Regions from separate parts of the Bradyrhizobium sp. ISRA442 genome, predicted to be linked through region 3. Evidence: predicted binding sites of a transcription regulator. Region 3 holds the regulator's gene; each other region holds the start of a gene.

Region 1 (6,455 bases), on a different contig from region 3:
TCAGAAAAAGGGTCGCGCAGCTATGCACGCGCCGCTCGATCTGCTTGCGCGAGGGCAAGGCTATGCCGCCATAGATCGCCGCGCGCTGCGGTGCCGATGCGACCATGCCGATCAGCATGCCGGCGGCCTCGTCGACGTCATCGAGCGCGATGCGCTGCTTCTTCACCTGGACGCGGAGCCAGTGCGCGAGCGCCCTAACGGTGCGGGCAATGCCATTCTTGTAGAAGTTTGCGGCAAGCTCGGGGAACGCGGCGGATTCCTGCAGCACCATGCGCTGCAACGCCACCACCTCCGGATCGAGCGCGAGATCGGTGCAGGCGAGCAGCGCGGCGCGCAGGCCCGTCTCGATATCGATCTCTTCGTTCGCCTTGAGATGGACGTCGGCGAGCAGCCGCTCGAGCCGGTCCGCGCACATGGCCTCGAACAGCGCGGCCTTGCCCGGAAACAGCCGGTAGAGCGTCCTGGTGGAAATGCCGGCGAGGCGCGCCAGCTCTTCGGTGCTGGTGGCGGCATAGCCGTCGACGGCGAAGGCGTGACGTGCGGCGTCGAACACGATCTGCTTCGTCTCCTCGTCGCTGCGCAGTTGCGGCCGCCCGCGGGGGCGGCATTCCCTGACAGATTTTTCCTGAGCCATGTTTTTACATGATGCCTGTCATTCCATTGACAGTCCCAAAGCTAATCCTATTTTGGAAACCGTCAAGTTTCCTAATTCAGGGGAGCCGGCCATGACCGTCCACACCAGCCCGTCCAAGACCGAATCCGCCGTCGTCCCGACGGGTGCGCTGGAGGGCGTTCTGCCCGCTCCGGCCCCCTCCGCCTTTCGTCAAAAGCTGAACCTTCGCAAGCTGTTGCTGGCAGGGGTGGCGGTTCTCGCGCTGGCGGGGGCGAGCTGGTATGGCTACGACTATTGGACCGTCGGCCGCTTCCTCGTCTCCACCGATGACGCCTACGTGAAGGCCGACAACACCACCATCGCGCCGAAGGTCAGCGGCTATCTCGACCGCGTCCTGGTGGGAGATAACGAGCATGTGAAGGCCGGCCAGGTGCTGGCGCGGATCGACGACCGCGACTTCAGGGTCGCGCTCGACCAGGCCAGGGCCGATGTCGCCGCAGCGAACGCCACGGTGACGAGCAAGGAAGCCCAGCTCGAGGTTCAGCAGGCGGTGATCGCGGCAGCGAAGGCGACGATCGACGTCGACACCGCTGCGAAGACATTCGCAAGCCAGGAGAACAAGCGCTACACCGACCTCGCCGCGACCGGCTATGGCAGCCTGCAGAATGCGCAGCAGGCGCAGGCGCGCGATGCCGGCGCGGACGCCGCGATCCAGCGCGACAATGCCAATCTCACCTCCGCCCTCAAGCAGGTCGATCTCTTGAAGGCCGAGATCGTGCAGGCCAAGGCCGCAGCCGCGCGGGCCGCGGCGATCCAGCAGCAGGCCGAGCTCAACCTCAGCTACACCACGATCGTCTCACCGATCGACGGCGTAATCGGCAACCGCACGCTCCGTGTCGGACAGTATGTGCAGGCGGGAACGCAGTTGATGTCGATCGTGCCGGCCGAGGGGGCCTATGTGGTCGCCAACTTCAAGGAGACCCAGCTCACCCACGTGCGTGCGGGACAGACGGTCGAGATCGAGGTGGACACCTTCCCGGGCCAGATCGTGCACGGTCACGTCGATTCCATCGCGCCAGCCAGCGGCCAGGAATTCGCGCTGCTACCGCCGGATAACGCCACCGGCAATTTCACCAAGGTGGTGCAGCGCATTCCCGTCAAGATCGCGCTGGATGCCAACACCGTGCCCGCGATCGCGCTGCGGCCCGGCATGTCCGTGATCCCGACCATCGCAACACGTTCGAGCGCGCCGACCGCGGATGCGGCGACCGCGCCCAAGGCAAAGATCAAGGCCAAGCTCGTTTCCGGAGGGTCGTGCCATGTCAAACAGCCTCTCAATCTCGACGCCGACAGCCGCAACGCCGGCCGCGACGCCTGATCGCGCCGCCGTTGATCCCGACCGCGCGAGTGCGGCCACCTGGATCGCCGTGCTCGCCGCCATGATCGGCTCGTTCATGGCGATCCTGAACATCCAGATCACCAACGCCTCGCTGCTCAACATCGAGGGCGGCATCGGCACCGGCGCGGACAACGGTTCCTGGATCTCGACGTCGTACCTGATCGGCGAGATCATCGTGATCCCGCTGACCGATTATTTGAGCCGCGTGTTCTCGTTCCGCCGCTACATGCTGGCAAGCGCGACACTGTTCGCCGTCTTCTCGGTCGCCTGTGCCTTCACCCACGACCTGCCGTCGATGATCGCGATGCGCGGCCTGCAGGGCTTTGCCGGCGGCGTGCTGATCCCGATGGCGTTCACGCTGGTCCTGACCAAGCTGCCGAAGCCGCAGCAGCCCATTGGCCTTGCGATCTTCGCGCTGTCCGTCACCTTCGCGCCGGCGATCGGCCCGACCATCGGCGGCTATCTCACCGAGACCTATGGCTGGCGCACCATCTTCTTCGTCAACGTGATCCCGACCGCCGTCATGGTGGCCGCGCTTTATCTGACGCTGGAGCGGCAGAAGATGCAGCTCGGCCTTCTGAGGGAAGGCGACTGGGCCGGCATCGTCACCATGGCGATCGGATTGTCGGCGCTGCAGGCCGTGCTCGAGGAAGGCAACAAGGACGACTGGTTCTCATCGCCCTTCATCGTCAGGCTGGCGGTGATCGCAGCCATCAGCCTCTCGCTGTTCGTCGCGATCGAGCTGTCGATCGAGAAGCCGCTGATCCGGCTGCGGTTGCTGACGCAGCGCAATTTCGGCTTCGGCACCGTCGCCATGACGATGGTCGGCTTCGCGCTGTTCGGCTCGGTCTACATCCTGCCGGCCTATCTTGGCCAGGCGCAGGGCTACAATGCCGAGCAGATCGGCAACGTGTTGGCCTGGACCGGTCTGCCGCAGCTCGTGCTGATCCCGCTGATCCCGAAGCTGATGCAGCGCTTCGACACGCGCTATATAGCGATCACCGGTCTTCTGATCTTCGCCTATAGCTGCTTCATGAACACCGCGATGTCGCCGGACTATGCCGGCGACCAGCTCTGGATCCCGAACATCGTGCGCGCCGTGGGACAGGCCATGGTGCTGACGCCGCTGACGTCGGTTCTCTCCGGCGGCATTGCACCACAGGATGCGGCGGCCGCCTCCGGCATCAGCAACATGTTCCGCAATCTCGGCGGCGCGATCGGCACGGCGACGCTTGCGACCATCATCACCAAACGCGAGCAGTTCCATTCCAACATCATCGGCCAATCCGTCACGCTAGGCCGCGAGGAAGTCCGCGCCCGCATCGCACAGATGACGAACTACTTCATCGCGCATGGCGTGCCCGATCCCAACGCGGCACGCGAGCAGGCGATCATCGCGCTCGGCAAGACCGTCAAGCGCCAGGCGCTGGTGATGGGCTATTCCGACACCTTTGCCGTCATCGGCGTGGTGCTTGTGCTGGCCGCGATCGCCGTGCTGCTGACGCGGCGCGTGAAGGCGGCCGGCGGACCTGCGCATTAGGGGCTTCGGTCCTCCGCATATCCCTGATTGAAAGTTTGCGCGGCCGTCGCACTTGACGGCCTCCTCACTTTATGTTCCTTATTTGTTCCATTCAAGTAAAGGTTGTATCAACGGAGTTGTTTTGGCGATGAGCGATATGCGCAGCGAACGCGAACCAGCCCAGCTCGTAATCCACAATGATGATGACACTCCGGATGAGTTTGTCATCGAGCTGCTCCGCCGGGTTTTCGGCAAGTCGGAGCGTGAGGCGATCGCCCTGGTGACGAGGATTGAGCAAGAGGAAAAAGCCGCCTGCGGACCCTACCCGCAATCCGTCGCCGAAGCGCTGTTCAAATCCGCCCAGCAATACGTTTGCCTCGCACGCCATAGCCTGAAGATCACGCTCGAAGAGATCAAGACGCCATGCGAGCTGTGCGGCAAGCCAGAGGGACAGACAGATGTTCGGCTCGGCAGCCGCACGATCTGGCTGTGCAGCGACTGCATTCGTGCAGCAGACAGCACCTCGGACGAACCGGAAGAAGAGTTCGACTATGCCTGCGACGTTCTGGACTGGCACTTCACCAACGTTCCGCGCAGCAAGCTCGTGACAACGGTCCGCCAGTTTCCCGGCCACATGCGGGCAGACGTCCAGGCGGCCATCGATCGACTGTTCAGCACCGCGATCCGGCTGTACGGCATCAACGAGGATCAACGTTACGAGACTCTGTCGATTTCACGACTTCTCCGCGAAGGGCGCCATGCGCAGGCGCTCGCCCCGCTCCAGTATTTCGATCTTGAGATCGGCGAGAAGAGTCCGGTCAAATGCCTCGACAACGGGCTCTGGCTGTGCGCGCAGGGTGATCTCCGCTATGCCGTGTTGCTCTGTGTACATCGCGAATATAGCCGTGAGAGCGGCATCCGGATCGAGATCGCGGTGCCCTCGGGCTCCGCAGGCGCAGCCCTCGTCCAGCAATGCTTCGGTGAACTGGAAGAGGCCGTGCAAGCCGCACGCACCTATCGCGGCAAGATCCTCTCGCTCGACGCCGATTCCGACTATCGCGGCCGCTCACGCGGCATCACCGTGCACCGCTTGCCGCCGGTCGCACGAAGCGAGGTGATCCTGCCGGAGCAGACCTTGCGGCTGCTCGATCGCAACGTGCTGAATTTCGTCGGCACCCGCGACCAACTGCGCCGGCTCGGACAATCGACGCGCAAGGGCATCTTGTTGTACGGGCCGCCGGGCACCGGCAAGACCCACACGATCCGCTATCTCGCGACACACTTGCCTGGGCATACGACGCTTATAATCACCGCGGAGCAAATGGGCCTTCTGGGCGCTTACATGAGCCTCGCACGTTTGCTTCAGCCCTCGATGGTCGTGATCGAGGATGTCGATCTCATCGCCCGCGACCGCGACGACATGGGCCCCTGCGAGGAGTCCCTGCTGAACAAGCTGCTCAACGAGATGGACGGGCTGAAGGAGGATGCGGACATCCTGTTCGTTCTGACCACCAATCGGCCCGAAGATCTCGAAGGCGCGCTCGCTGGCCGCCCCGGCCGTATTGATCAGGCCATCGAAGTGCCGCTTCCCGACGAGAGCGGCCGCAGCAAGCTGGTCCAGCTCTATGGCAAGGGACTGCCGCTCGAAGACGCGGTCGTCGTTGAGGCCGCCCGACGCAGTGAGGGTACGAGTTGTGCCTTCATCAAGGAGTTGATGCGGCGGCTGGCGCAGGCGAGCCTTGCGCGCGATGGTGGCAACTCCATCATCTCCGCCGACATCGACGAGGCGCTCGACGACATGCTGTTCTCCGGCGGCCGGCTCAATGCGCGGCTTCTCGGCGGCGCGCAGCAGATGGCGGCGGGGTGAAGCCCCGCGGCCACGACCGCCCGGTTGAGCACCCTTTAGAGTGCGCAGGTGAAGCTCGATGCCTCCGTCACCGGGCCGCTCTTGTAGTGCGGCCAGGCCGGCCAGCGGCACAACGGCAGCGCGCGTAGCACCGCGAATGACGGCGCCTCGAGCTTCTGCTCGGTGACCTCGAGATCGCCGGGCGCCTTGCCCTTCTCGACCCAGTCCACCAGCACGCTCAGTATGTCGACATTGGCCGGCGCCCCGGAGCCGACATGGTCGACGCCCGGCGCGGTGTAGAGCCGCGCGAACTCCGCGGTCTCGGACTTGCCGAGCTTGCGCTCGACGCTCTCGAAATAGCGGATACCGGCATACGGGCTCTGCGCATAGTCGGCCATGTGCTCGAGCATGATCAGCCGGCCGCCGCGAGCGCGGAAGCGACTGAGATCGGGATTGGTCGAATCCATGAGGTCCGAGACCTCGAGCAGCCGCGCCTTGTGCTCCTCCACCTTATAAGTGGTGACGTCCAGCTTGGGATTGCGCGCGAACACATATTGGATGCCGCCCGCGCCGTAGATCCAGGCGATGCCGTTGTTGGGCGCAGGCGGCTGCGCGGGCGGTGCCGTGCCGAGCCACCATGCGACCCAGCCGCCGGTCGGACCGACGGCCGGCGTATCCTCTCCCGAAACGCCCCAGCCGGGATAATCGTCTAGACCATTGGCGAGTGCGAACGGGAATTTGTAGGTCGCATGCAGCGTGTCGATTGCCTTGATTTGTGCGTCGGTGAGGCACTTGTCGCCGGCCTGGCCGCTCGCACAGCGCAGCGTTTCGACCTTGAACGCTGCCTTGCAGGCCACGGGATCCTGTACCAGCGCATCGTCGGAGCCGTCCGCCTTGTCGCAGGCCGCCCGCACCGCATCGCCCACGAGCTTCACCTGCGCCGGATTGATCCAGCCGTCACCCATGGTCACGAGGCCCGAGCGTGTGCCGGCGTGCTGCAGGCCGACCCAGTTGATCACGGGCACGCGCGAGAAAATGCCGTCGAAATCGTCCGGATAGCGCTGCGCCATGGTGAGGC
Region 2 (6,455 bases), on a different contig from region 3:
CAGCGTCCAGAGCGGCCGCGCCAGCACCAAGGGGCCGAAGTCGAGCGCGGGCGAAGAGAAGGCCAGCACCGTCATGGTTAGCAGCACCGCGAGCACCGCCTGCTGGCTGCCGACCACGGCGCGCGCGAGATGATAAAGCGCGACGAAGGTCGCGATCTCGCAGAGCTCGGCCAGGACGTAGACGCCGAACATATGGCCGCCCGCGGTACGGTAAGCGATGTCGGCAAGCCAGATCGGCAAGGGCGGGCCGAGATCGGTGCCGACCTGGTATTCGCGGCCGAAGGCCAGAAGGGTTGCGAGGTTGCCGGGCGGGCTGCGGTAGAACACGAGCGCCACGAACAGCCACATCGCGGCCTGCAACAACACCACGATCCACACGACCAGCCGCGGCCGGGCGCGAATGAGCTCGATGACGAGGGAGGTAAACCGCATGCAACGTCCGAAAGATGCAGCCAACCCGTCCAAGCCGGCCCTATTCGCTTTGCCCTGATTTGATAAAGCGCGCTGCGCGTCGTGGCAACGACCGTCTACTCCCTCTCCCCGTTCTTACGGGGAGAGGCGAAGAAGGTGCACTGCGGGCGTTCTAGAGATTCGCGGAAGCGTCGGCTTCCACCTCCGCGTCGACCTCCACCTCCGTCACAGAGAACAGATCCACCACCGGCTCTACGGTCCAGGGCATGTGCTTGGCGCGGGCGGCGGCGACGGGGGCGAAGAAGCTGCGGTGGTGGACGGAGGGGCCGAGGCGGTCGAGCGCCTCGAGGTGCTCCGGAACGGCATAGCCCTTGTGCTGCTCGAAGCCGTAGCCCGGGCAGTCCTGCGCCAGCGCGCACATTAGACGATCCCGCGTCACCTTGGCGACGATCGAGGCCGCGGCGATCGACACGACGAGTCCATCGCCGCCGATCACGGCCTCGCAGTCGCAAGCCGTGTCGAGCCGGTCGCGACCGTCGACAAAGACATGGCGGGGCGCCTCGGGCAGCGCCAGCACCGCACGCTTCAGCGCCCACAGCGAAGCGCGCAAAATATTGTCGCGATCGATCCGCCCCGGCGAGGCGACGGCGACCGAGACCTGTGCGGTCGCGCAGATCTTGTCGAACAACTTCTCGCGCTCCTCCGCGGTCAGCCGCTTGGAATCGTCGATGCCGCGCGGAATGCGGTTGGGATCGAGGATCACGGCAGCCGCCACCACGGGGCCGGCGAGCGGCCCGCGGCCGGCCTCGTCGCAGCCCGCCACCGGCCAGACGCCACGCTTGATCAGCGCCCGCTCGCGGCGAAAGCTCGGCGGCGCGACGACGATGATCTCTTTCTTGGCTGCGCTCTTGGCGGCCTCGGCGCTGCCCGCCGCAACCTTGTCTCCTGAAGTCTTGTCTACTGAAGTCTTGCCAACTGACGCTTTGGCCGCCTTTGGCACAGCCTTCTTGGCCGCGTCCTTCTTTGGCGCGTCCTTGGCTGGCTTGCTGGCGGATTTGTCTCGAATCATGGTCGGGACAGTGCGCAAGCGGTCCCGGTTGCGCAACCGGGAACCCGGGATAATTCCCGTTATTCAGATGGAGCCGCCTCACTCTGCGAGATGCACGCGCCGATCGTCGCCGACCTCAATGCCCGGCGCGACTACCACCTCCCAGGGATGGCCATCGGGATCGGTAAAATAGCCGGAATAGCCGCCATAGTCGGTCTCGTGCGCGGCCTTTAGCAAAGCGGCTCCCTTGCCGACGGCAAACGCCAGCACCGCGTCGACCTCCTCGCGCGTCCGGCAGTTCCAGGCGAGCGTCATGCCGCGAAAGGCAGGTGGCCTTGGCCTATCCGGCAGGGTGGCATCCGCAGCGAGCTTGTCCCAGTGAAACAGGGCAAGCACCGGACCGCCGGTGTCGAAGAAGGCGACCGCCTCGCCGGTCACCTTCAGCCTGCGGGCAAAGCCGAGCGCTTCATAGAAGGCGATGCTGGCACGGATGTCGCTCACGCCGAGCGTGATGACGGTGAGCCGCGGCACCGGGACGGTGAATTCCTCGCTCATACACGCCTCGTCAGTTTTTGTTTCTCAGAACAGGCTGAGCTGATCGCCGTTCCGTTTGGGCTTCGCAAAATGATCCGTCGTCAGTTTCGAGCGCCGCTTGTTGAGCCCGAGCCTGTCACAGGCGATCTCGAAGCGACGGCCGATGGTCCAGGCCATCGGGCCGGTGCCCTTCATCCGCTCGCCCCATTTCGAATCGTAGTCGCGACCGCCGCGCATGTCGCGGATCAGGGTGAAGACGTGGCGATAACGGTCCGGATAGTTCGCCAGCAGCCATTCGCGGAAGAGATCGCGCACCTCGAGCGGCAGCCGCAACAGGACATAGGATGCTTCCTTGACACCGGCATGCGCGGCGGCATCCAGAATGCGCTCGATCTCGGAATCGTTCAGCGCGGGGATCACGGGCGCGACCATGACGGTGGTCGGGATGCCGGCATCCGAGAGCTTCTTCAGCGCCTCCAGCCGCTTCGGCGGCGTGGACGCCCGCGGCTCCATGGTGCGCGCGAGTTTGGGATCGAGCGTCGTGACCGAGAGCGCGACCTTCGCAAGGTTCCGCTTCGCCATCCGCGCGAGAACGTCGATGTCGCGCACCACCAGCGCCGATTTGGTGACGATGCCGACCGGATGGCCGGCGCGCTCAAGCACCTCCAGAATGCCGCGCATGATTTTGCGCTCGCGCTCAATCGGCTGGTACGGATCGGTGTTGGTCCCGATCGCGATCATCCGCGGCTCGTAACCGGGTGCGGCGAGCTCTTTCTCCAGCAGCGCCGCCGCTTCGGGCTTGGCGAACAGTTTTGACTCGAAATCGAGCCCGGGGGAGAGGCCGAGATAGGCGTGGGTCGGCCGCGCGAAGCAATAGACGCAGCCGTGCTCACAGCCGCGATACGGATTGATCGAGCGGTCGAAGCCGATATCGGGGGAATCGTTGCGGGTGATCACCTTGCGCGAGGTGTCGACAGCAACCGTGGTCTTGAACGCCGGCAGCTCGTCCAGGCTCTGCCAGCCATCGTCGAAGGCGACGCGCGCCTCGGCCTCATAGCGGCCGCTGGCGTTGGATTGCGCGCCCCGCCCTCGCCTGCGCTCGCGGTCGATGGCGACCGAAAGCTCGGGGAAATCGGAAGGCGCACCCGCCGGCTCGGAGGGCGCCGTGACCGGCGGGTGCCTGAGGGCATGAGAGGATGCTCGACTCATGCAGCCAAGATAGCATCTGACAGGAACAAATCAAGAACGAGAGCAAAAATCCGCAAAACAAGCCGCCCAAAGTTTGGGCGGAGGATTTTGACATCGCGCAAGGGGTCGCCGTCGCGATCCCGTTCGATGCCCGCCAGGGATCGATCTTGCGCCAACAAGGTTGGTGACGGTCGTTGCGTGAAGGGTCGGCAGAAACATGACAGACAGACAACAAGCAGGCGCCGCGACCGGCGACCTCGACCTCCTCGATCAATATTGGCGCGCCGCCAATTATCTCTCGGTCGGCCAGATCTACCTCATGGACAATCCGCTGTTGCGCGAACCCTTGCGGCCCGAGCACATCAAGCCGCGCCTGCTCGGCCATTGGGGCACCACGCCGGGACTGAACTTCATCTATGCCCATCTCAACCGCGTCATCCGCGCGCTCGACCTCAACGTCCTCTACGTCTGCGGTCCCGGCCATGGCGGCCCGGGCATGGTCGCCAACACCTATCTCGAAGGCACTTACAGCGAGATCTATCCCGATATCGGGCGCGACGCGGACGGATTGCGGAAGCTTTTCAGGCAGTTCTCCTTCCCCGGCGGCATTCCGAGTCACGCGGCACCGGAAACACCGGGCTCGATCCATGAAGGCGGCGAGCTCGGCTACGCGCTGGTGCACGCCTATGGCGCAGCGTTCGACAATCCAGGCCTGATCGTCGCCTGCGTCGTCGGCGACGGCGAAGCCGAGACCGGCCCGCTCGCCGCGTCCTGGCACTCGAACAAGTTCCTGAACCCGGCCCATGATGGCGCTGTGCTGCCGATCCTCCATCTCAACGGCTACAAGATCGCCAACCCGACCGTGCTCGGGCGGATGCGCGACGAGGAGATCCGCGAGCTGTTCCGGGGCTATGGCCACGAGCCGCTATTCGTCGAGGGCGACGATCCGAAACTCATGCATCGAACCATGGCGGATGCGCTCGACGTCGCGCTCACCAGCATCCGCTCGATCCAGCAGCACGCCCGCGACGGGCGCACGGCGGTCGAGCGGCCGCGCTGGCCGATGATCGTGCTGCGCAGCCCGAAGGGCTGGACCGGCCCGAAAGAGGTCGACGGCCTCAAGGTCGAAGGATTCTGGCGTGCGCATCAGGTGCCGGTTGCCAATTGCCGGGAAAATCCCGCGCATCTGAAGCTGCTCGAGCACTGGATGCGCAGCTACGAGCCGGAAAAACTCTTCGACGCCGACGGCAGGCTGATTCCCGAGCTCCAGGCGCTGGCGCCTGAAGGCGACCGCCGCATGGGCGCCAATCCGCATGCCAATGGCGGGCTGTTGAAGAAGGAGCTGAAGCTGCCGGACTATCGCGGCTTCGCGGTCGAGCTACAGCGGCCCCGCGGCGTAGCGGCGGAAGCCACGCGCGAGCTCGGCAAGTTCCTGCGCGAGGTCGTCCGCCTCAATGCGGATGCGCGCAACTTCCGCATCATGGGACCGGACGAGACCGCGTCAAACCGGCTCGATGCGGTGTTCGAGGCCACCGAGCGGGCGTGGATGGAGAAAACCGAGCCCTACGACGTGCATCTCGCGCAGGACGGCCGCGTGATGGAGGTCTTGAGCGAGCATCTCTGCCAGGGCTGGCTCGAAGGCTATCTGCTCACCGGACGCCACGGCTTCTTCTCCTGCTATGAAGCCTTCATCCACATCGTGGATTCCATGTTCAATCAGCATGCCAAATGGCTGAAGGTCTCGCGCGATCTGCCGTGGCGGCGCCCGATCGCCTCACTCAATTATCTCCTGACCTCGCATGTCTGGCGTCAGGACCACAACGGTTTCAGCCACCAGGACCCCGGCTTCGTCGATCTTGTCACCAACAAGAAAGCCGACATCGTCCGCGTCTATTTCCCGCCGGACGCCAACACGCTCTTGTGGATCGCAGATCACTGCCTGCGCACCTACGACCGCGTCAACGTGATCGTCGCGGGTAAGCAGCCGGCGCCGCAATGGCTCTCGATGCAAGAGGCCATCACCCATTGCGATGCCGGCATCGGCATCTGGACGTGGGCGGGGACAGAAGATGCGAGCAGCGAGCCCGACGTGGTGATGGCCTGCGCCGGCGACGTGCCGACGCTGGAGACGCTCGCCGCCGTGGACCTCCTGCGCAAGGCGCTGCCGGATCTGAAGATCCGCGTCGTCAACGTGGTCGACCTGATGACGCTGCAACCGAAGGAGCAGCATCCGCATGGCCTGTCCGATCGCGACTTCGACAGCCTGTTCACGCGCGACAAGCCGGTGATCTTCGCCTATCACGGCTATCCCTATTTGATCCATCGCCTGACTTATAACCGCACCAATCACGGCGGCATGCATGTGCGCGGCTTCGCCGAGGAAGGCACCACGACGACGCCGTTCGACATGGTCGTGCTCAACCAGCTCGACCGCTATCACCTCGCGATCGAGGCGATCGAGCGCGTGCCTGATCTCGCGACCAAAGCTGCACAAGTGAAACAGCAATTCCGCGACGCGCTGATCAGGCATTCGCGTTATGTGCGCGAGCATGGCGAGGACATGCCGGAGATCCGCGACTGGGTCTGGCCGGGCAGCGCGGGCGGCAAGACTCCGGCGGAAGCCGGCGACTGACGGTGGGCCATGTCAGACGCAGCTCTCGTCCTCAACACCGGCTCGTCCAGCATCAAGTTTGGCCTGTTCGATATCTCGGCGGCCGCACCCGTCCTGCTCTGCAACGGTCTGCTCGACGAGCACGAGACCAAGCCGCAGCTCGTTGTGAGAAGCCCCGCAGGTGAAGATCTGTACGAAACGCAACGGACAGCGTCGGAGGCGGGCGGCGATGCTCTGTTCGCCGATGTCCTCGGCTTCGTCGAAAAATCCTTCGGCGATTGCCGCCTGCGCTGCGTCGGCCACCGCATCGTGCATGGCGGCCCTGAGTATTCCGGTCCGGTCGAGTTGACGGAGCATGTCGTCGCGAGGCTCGACGCGCTGACGCCGCTTGCGCCGCTGCATCAGCCGCGCTGCCTGGCGCCGGTCCGCGCCATCAGCGCGATCCGGCCCGGACTGACGCAGATCGCCTGTTTCGACACTGCCTTTCACGACGGCCTCGCACCGCCGGCGAGCCGGTTCGCCATTCCGAGGCGCTATGAAGAGCGCGGCCTCCGGCGCTACGGCTTCCACGGCCTCTCGTTCGAATATGTTGCAGGCCGCCTTGCCGAGATCGCACCGCCGCGTGTCGCGGGCCGCACCGTCATCGCGCATCTCGGCAATGGC
Region 3 (6,455 bases):
GAACCCATCGGCCCGCGACGAGGAACCAAATCACTTTGTGCATTTTTGTGCAGAGTTCCTGGAACGGAATGCCTGATTCCGGACTCTTGAGTTCGTCGGGGATTTCTACATCGGACTGATCGTCGTGTTGGGTAAAGCCTACCTCACCAAGCAAGCCTCTCTCCTGCTCGAATTCGCCAGAACCACGTCGGACTCGGATCTCTCAGCCAAGCTGATTAGCAAGGCCGCCGATCTGAAATCGCAGGCCGATCCCCTGCCCGACAAGGATCAAAGTCCCAACGCGCCCGATGTGGCCAAGGATGCTAGTCGGAACGAGCCGACGGGAGCGGATTGATGTTGACCATGGCCCTTGTTGCTTTCGTTCTTGCGATCGCTGCGCGGGTGCCAGTCTGCAGCGTCATCCAGATCATGTCGCACCGGACCTGAATCCAATCATCTCACAAGCGTAGAAGCCGGCACGATCGTTCGTCCGGACGCCGGGTTTTGCTTCGGCGCACGCGCTCGGCTAGAACCCTTGACGCCGAGACGGTTCGATTTGCCAATCGACTTGCCAAGCAGGAGATTTCGCCCGTGGCCCTGATGCCGGTTTCTGACGCGCTTGCCGCGGTGCTGGCCGGCGTGGAGCCGCTATCCGAAGAGATGATCGCGCTGGAAGGCGCCTTTCACCGCGTACTGGCACGCGACGTCACCGCCCGGCGTACGCAGCCCCCCCAGGCAATGTCGGCGATGGACGGCTATGCCGTGCGCGCGAGCGATGCGGCCAAGGTCGATGCGCAGCTCAGCGTGATCGGCGAGGTCGCGGCGGGCCGGCCGTTCGCGCCAACGCTGGGTGCCGGCGAGGCGGTCCGGATCTTCACCGGCGGCGTGATTCCCAACGGCGCAGATGCCGTCGTGATCCAGGAGGACACGGTCGCGGACGGCAAGCGCATCACGATCAAGGAGGCCGCCGTCGCCGGACGGCATATCCGGCGCGCCGGCGTCGACTTTTCCGAGGGCGACGTGCTGCTACGGGCAGGCGCCCGCCTCACCGAGCGAAGCCTGGCCCTCGCCGCCGGTATGAACCATCCTGACCTTCCCGTCCGCCGCCGCCCGAAGGTCGCAATCCTCGCCACCGGCGATGAGCTGGTGATGCCGGGCACAACACCCGGCCCCGGCCAGATCGTCTATTCCAACGGCTATGCGATCCACGCGCTGGCGCGCCGGGAGGGCGCCGACACGATCGACCTTGGGATCGCCGCCGACACCCTGGAGGCCACCACCGCCGGTATCCGCTCCGCCCGCGAAACCGGCGCCGACGTCCTGATCACGACCGGCGGTGCGTCGGTCGGCGATCACGATCTGGTCCAGCAGGCGCTCAAGGCCGAGGGCATTGCGATGGCGTTCTGGAAGATCGCGATGCGGCCGGGCAAGCCGATGATGCATGGCCATCTCGGCGCGATGCGCGTGATCGGCCTGCCCGGCAATCCGGTCTCGTCTTACGTTTGCGCCTTCCTGTTCATGGTGCCGTTGATTCGCGCGCTTGCGGGCCGTCAGCCCGTTCACCACCGCCGCGAGCGCGCCGTAGTCGGGGGCGAGCTCGCCGCCAACGACATGCGCGAGGACTATCTTCGCGTGCGCCTCGAAGAGCGCGACGACGGCACGCTGGTCGCGGTTCCCGTCAACAATCAGGACTCTTCTCTGCTTGCAAATCTCGCTGCGGCACAGGCACTTCTCGTGCGGCCGCCGTTCGCGCCGAAGGCCGAAGCAGGCGCGCCCTGCGAGGTGTTGCGGCTGCCCGCTTGAACGAGCCGGCCGCGCGTGTTCCGCGAAGTTTATCGTGTTCACGCAAAATTAAGCAGTTGCGGAACACATATCGAACATATAGTGTCCGTTCATGATTTGTTTCGAGCATCTAGCGGTGCGCCGCTAACTTCAGCGTCTCGGAATCGAACGACATCAACCGGGGGATTTGGTCGAGATGTTAACGCGCAAACAATACGAGCTTCTGCGGTTCATCAGCGAACGCCTGAAGGAAAGCGGCGTGCCGCCCTCCTTCGACGAGATGAAGGACGCGCTCGATCTGCGCTCGAAGTCGGGCATCCATCGCCTGATCACCGCACTCGAGGAGCGCGGCTTCATCCGCCGCCTGCCCAATCGTGCCCGCGCCATCGAAGTGATCAAGCTGCCCGAGCTTCAGGCCGCGGCCGGCAATCGGCGCGGCTTCACGCCGAGCGTCATCGAAGGCAATCTCGGTAAGGTACGCGGCTCCAGCGCCCCCGTGGACGAGGGTGAACGTCCGGTCGCTGTGCCCGTGATGGGCCGCATCGCGGCGGGCACGCCGATCGAGGCCTTGCAGACCCGCAGCCACACCATCAGCGTACCGCCGGACATGCTCGGCTCGGGCGAGCATTACGCGCTCGAAGTGCGCGGCGATTCGATGGTGGAGGCCGGCATCCTCGACGGCGACATGGCGCTGATCCAGCGCAACGAGAGCGCCGACACCGGCGACATCGTGGTGGCCCTGATCGACGACGAGGAAGCGACCCTGAAACGCTTCCGCCGGCGCGGCGCCTCGATCGCGCTCGAGCCGGCCAATGCGGCCTACGAGGTGCGCATCCTGCCGCCGAACCGCGTAAAGATTCAGGGCAAGCTGATCGGGCTGTACCGGAAATACTGAGCGTCTTCGGCGAGGCGTGAGCCGATGCAAGTCGCGTGGAGCAATCGACCTCCGCCGCGTGTTGTGCAGCGCCGGTGAATTCAGGATTGATCTCGACGAGCGCAACAGAAGAAAATTCGCACGAGCCTGCTTTGTTCCAAAGGCTCTTGCTCAACGCAGAAAAGATAATGTGATCGGCAGGTCTGCACGCAAGTCGCAGATTTGCCCTCAACATCGCATATCATCGGAGCCTTCCTGATAGAGGCCTGGGCCTCCGGGGGCACGGGTCGCTATCTCTTATGAGGAGCACTTGCGATGTGTGACTACAGCCTGCATGCCGTCGCGACCCGTCCCGCCCAGGTCGGTGAGACGATCGTCACGACAACCTTCCGCGGCACCTCGACGCGCGGCTTCGCTTCGGAAGCCGATCTCTCCGTCGCGGTCTGCCTGCTGCCGGGAACGGAGCTCGCCTTCGCCGACAACGTCCGCTACGACAATCGCTGGATCTGGACGCGCACCATCAACTCCCGCGTCGGCAAGTTCGGCAAAGTCGATCCGCACATTCCCGATCGCCATCATGACGCGATCGAATTCCCCGACGGCAAATATGTGCTGGTGACGCAGCTCGTCGAAGGCCAGCGCGCAACCGTGCTGCAATTGCCGGTGACCCAGCCGGCCGGTGAGCACAAGCCGCAAGTCGCCGCTGACAGGCCGCAGCCGACCGTTACGCGCCTGCCGATCGGCTGACGCGTAATATTTGAGCATGATCTCCGCGCAAACGCATTCCGCGTTTGTCGCGAAGGGAAAAACGCTACACACTTTTCCGGATCATGCGTCAGTCCTCGACCTGAAGGTCGGCCTCCGACGGCGTTGCGTCCCTGGAGCGCGGTGCGGCCGGCCGTGGCGCGAGGTTTGGTTCATAATAGCCATCGCCGGCGATTGCCGGCGACCAGGGGCGATTTGCGCCCCTCGCCCTCACCGCCTGCACCGCAAAGCCGTCGCCGCGGCGCGCGAGCGCCAAGCCGCCCTGGCTCATGAGACGATCCCGGTCGACCACCATCGCCGCACAATCGGGCGGCGCGGGTCTCGCTGTCACCACCAGCGCAGCCCGGCTGCAATCATCCGAGAGCGCATCCACGCGCAGCGCCAGCGCGATCAGGCGGCCGTCGGCGAGCGGGGTCACGCATCCGGATTCGTCGCATGACACGCCGCTACCGAGCGATGCATCACCGGCGCTGCGCGGATCGGCATCGGCCGCAAGCCACTCCTTGGCGAGGAACGCGTCCTTGTTCGCCGCGATGAGATGCAAGCGGCCGTCGCTGCCGCGCACTGCGATGTTACGCCCGTCGCCTGCGATCAGGACGTCCGGCTGGCGCACGGACACCGCCCACACAATCGCTGCGACCAGCACGAGCGCACCGGTCCAGCGCAAGGGCGTGCGCAACAGGCCCATCAGGACGATGCCGATGCTCGCCGCGATCAGCGGGGCGATGCCGAAAGCGGCAATGCGGCCGACCGCGCCCGGAAGATTCGCAACCCACTGCGCGACCACGACCATCCAGTCGATGCCGACACCCATCAGCCACCAGAACACGCCGTCGAGCCCGAACGGCGCTGCGATCAATCCCAACAGCCCGGCCGGCATCACCAGCGCCGAGACCACCGGCATCGCCGCGAGGTTCGCGAGCACACCGAACGGCGTGACGCGGTGAAAGTGGAAGGCGGCATAGGGCGTGGTCGCAAAGCCCGCGATCAGCGAGGCCAGGAACAGCATGGCGATCTCACGGCCGCCCCACAGCGCAATCCGCGCCGTCGCCGAATGATCGGGTGAGGCAAACAGGTTCGGCATGCCGATCTGCACCAGCGCAACCAGCCCAAGCGTTGCCGCAAACGACATCTGGAAGCTCGGATGCACCAGCGCCTCCGGCGCGACCGCAAGCACGATCAGCGCGGCCACCGCCAGCGTGCGGAACGTGATGGCTCGGCGATCGACCATGACCGCGATCAGCACCACTGCGGTCATGAAAAACGATCTTTGGGTCGCGACCTCCGCGCCGGAGAGCAACAGATAGAACGCCGCGGCGACGAGCGCGGCAGCGGCCGACCACTTCTTGATCGGAAAGCTGACGGCCAGACCCGGGATCAGCGCGAGCAATGCGCGGATCGCGAAGAAGACGACGCCGGCGACGACCGCCATGTGATAACCCGAAATCGAGAGCACATGGCCGAGGCCGGAGATGAACATGGCATCGTTCACCGGCGTGGTGATCGCATCGCGCCGGCCGGTGAGCAGCGCAGTGGCGATCGCGCGATTGTCGCCGTCGAGCGTGGCGCGGATGCGCGCATCGATGGCATCGCGCAGCCCCTGCATGAAGGCTGCATAGCGCAGTCGCAAGCCTCCGCCGTCGGGCGGCGCGGAAGCCGTGATCGTACCCATCACGAAGCCGGAGGCGCCGATACCCTGGAAGAACATGTCGCGGGAGAAATCGTAGCTGCCGGGACGCAGGGGCGAGAGCGGCGGCATCAGCCGCGCCTTCAACTGCACGAAGCTGCCGACTTCGGGCGCAGTGCCCTTGCGCACCGAGAGGCGGACGCGTTCGAGCGTGACGTCGCTGCGCTGGGCCTCCATGCCGGTGACGCGCAGCACGAAACGGTCGGTGCGCTCGCGGATGTCGCGGGTCTCGACGAAGCCCGACAACGACACGGAATAGAGCGGCTTTGCCAGCACGGTGTGCGCGATGCGCGCGGTCTTCCAGGTCGCCATGGCAAAACCGGCCGCTGCGGCGGCGACCATGATTGCCACGACAAATAGCCGGCTGCGGCGCAACAGAACGGCGCCAACCATCAGCAGCAAGGCCATGGTCGCGGTCGCCCAGAGCACCGGCTCGTGATCGGCAGCGAAATAGAGCGCGATGCCGGTGCCGAACGCCACGGGCACCCACGGCAGCAGCCGCCCCGCGCCCGCTTCGGCACGCGCCCAGGCCCGCAATGTGTCCGCAAGCAACGACCAGCGGCCGAGGTCCGCCGGCACCAGGCCACCGGCTGGTGCGGCGCGGCCGACCGGCCACGTTCCGGCTACTACCCCCTGGGACCGCACTGGCCGGCCCGGCTCCGCCATTCCCCTGCACCTTGCGATACGCGATGGGGGCGGAGGCTACCGGAACGTGCAGGCGCCCGAATAGCGGTACGGATCAGGAACGGACCGGGGGAGCCCCTACTTTTCCTCTTCCATCGTCACGGCCACCGCTGCCTTGGCGGAGAGCCGCACCTTATTGCCCTCGATGTCGGCGACCAGGCCCTTGTCGATGAAATGATGATGGCCCTTGTGGCTGCCCTCGCCGCTGTCCTTCTTGGTCAATTTGATGCGGTTGCCCTCGACCCGGTCGACGGTGCCGATGTGGACGCCGTCGGCGCCGATGACTTCCATATGCTCTGCGATCGTCTGCATGATCGGACCCCTTTCTGGATCCCTCACAACGCCTGAGACGCTTTTCCGTTCGCCGCTCCACCAGAAGTCGCGGAGAATTCGAGCCCTTGCGATCGCTTTCGCAAAACGTCCCGTGGTCAAATTGAGCCGAAAGTCTCATAAGTTGTCGGCCCGTGGTGGGACTACACTACGGTTCCCCGCCTCCCCGACAGATGGGCAAGGCAGGGGTGGCTCGCGGTTCTAAGGCCGCCGGAGCTCAGGTGGCGCAAAGCGCGCCTGAGATCAGACGTTGCCGACGCAACTTTTTGAATTGGCGCCTGCAACGCCGCGCATCACGCTCTCCGCGAGAAGATCGACCGCTGAAACAAGCGAGGAGACGTTTTGAAACCATAG

The links. Region 3 encodes LexA, which represses DNA repair genes until DNA is damaged. Its sites were predicted from a motif close to TGTTCNNNNTGTGTTCNG; they were not measured.
Region 1: MTR72_RS06455 (ATP-dependent Clp protease adaptor ClpS) is a predicted target of LexA. The motif match lies at 3,625-3,642, and genes of this name have one in related genera.
Region 2: MTR72_RS06200 (PA0069 family radical SAM protein) is a predicted target of LexA. The motif match lies at 3,224-3,241, and genes of this name have one in related genera.

What each region holds. Positions count from the first base shown of each region.
Region 1 covers NZ_JALGCN010000003.1:53,583-60,037, reverse strand. Annotated here, with positions in the region: gene MTR72_RS06470 (TetR/AcrR family transcriptional regulator) at 1-634, opposite strand, end outside; gene MTR72_RS06465 (HlyD family secretion protein) at 726-1,991, shown strand; gene MTR72_RS06460 (MDR family MFS transporter) at 1,951-3,552, shown strand; gene MTR72_RS06455 (ATP-dependent Clp protease adaptor ClpS) at 3,680-5,398, shown strand; partial or broken gene MTR72_RS06450 (tannase/feruloyl esterase family alpha/beta hydrolase) at 5,434-6,455, opposite strand, start outside.
Region 2 covers NZ_JALGCN010000002.1:662,902-669,356, forward strand. Annotated here, with positions in the region: gene MTR72_RS06185 (glycosyltransferase family 39 protein) at 1-432, opposite strand, end outside; gene MTR72_RS06190 (ribonuclease HII) at 584-1,480, opposite strand; gene MTR72_RS06195 (VOC family protein) at 1,559-2,014, opposite strand; gene MTR72_RS06200 (PA0069 family radical SAM protein) at 2,039-3,202, opposite strand; gene MTR72_RS06205 (phosphoketolase family protein) at 3,399-5,813, shown strand; gene MTR72_RS06210 (acetate/propionate family kinase) at 5,823-6,455, shown strand, end outside.
Region 3 covers NZ_JALGCN010000007.1:187,697-194,151, forward strand. Annotated here, with positions in the region: gene MTR72_RS17405 (hypothetical protein) at 125-334, shown strand; gene MTR72_RS17410 (molybdopterin molybdotransferase MoeA) at 571-1,782, shown strand; gene lexA (transcriptional repressor LexA) at 1,958-2,656, shown strand; gene MTR72_RS17420 (hypothetical protein) at 2,951-3,382, shown strand; gene MTR72_RS17425 (ComEC/Rec2 family competence protein) at 3,471-5,753, opposite strand; gene MTR72_RS17430 (DUF2171 domain-containing protein) at 5,850-6,083, opposite strand.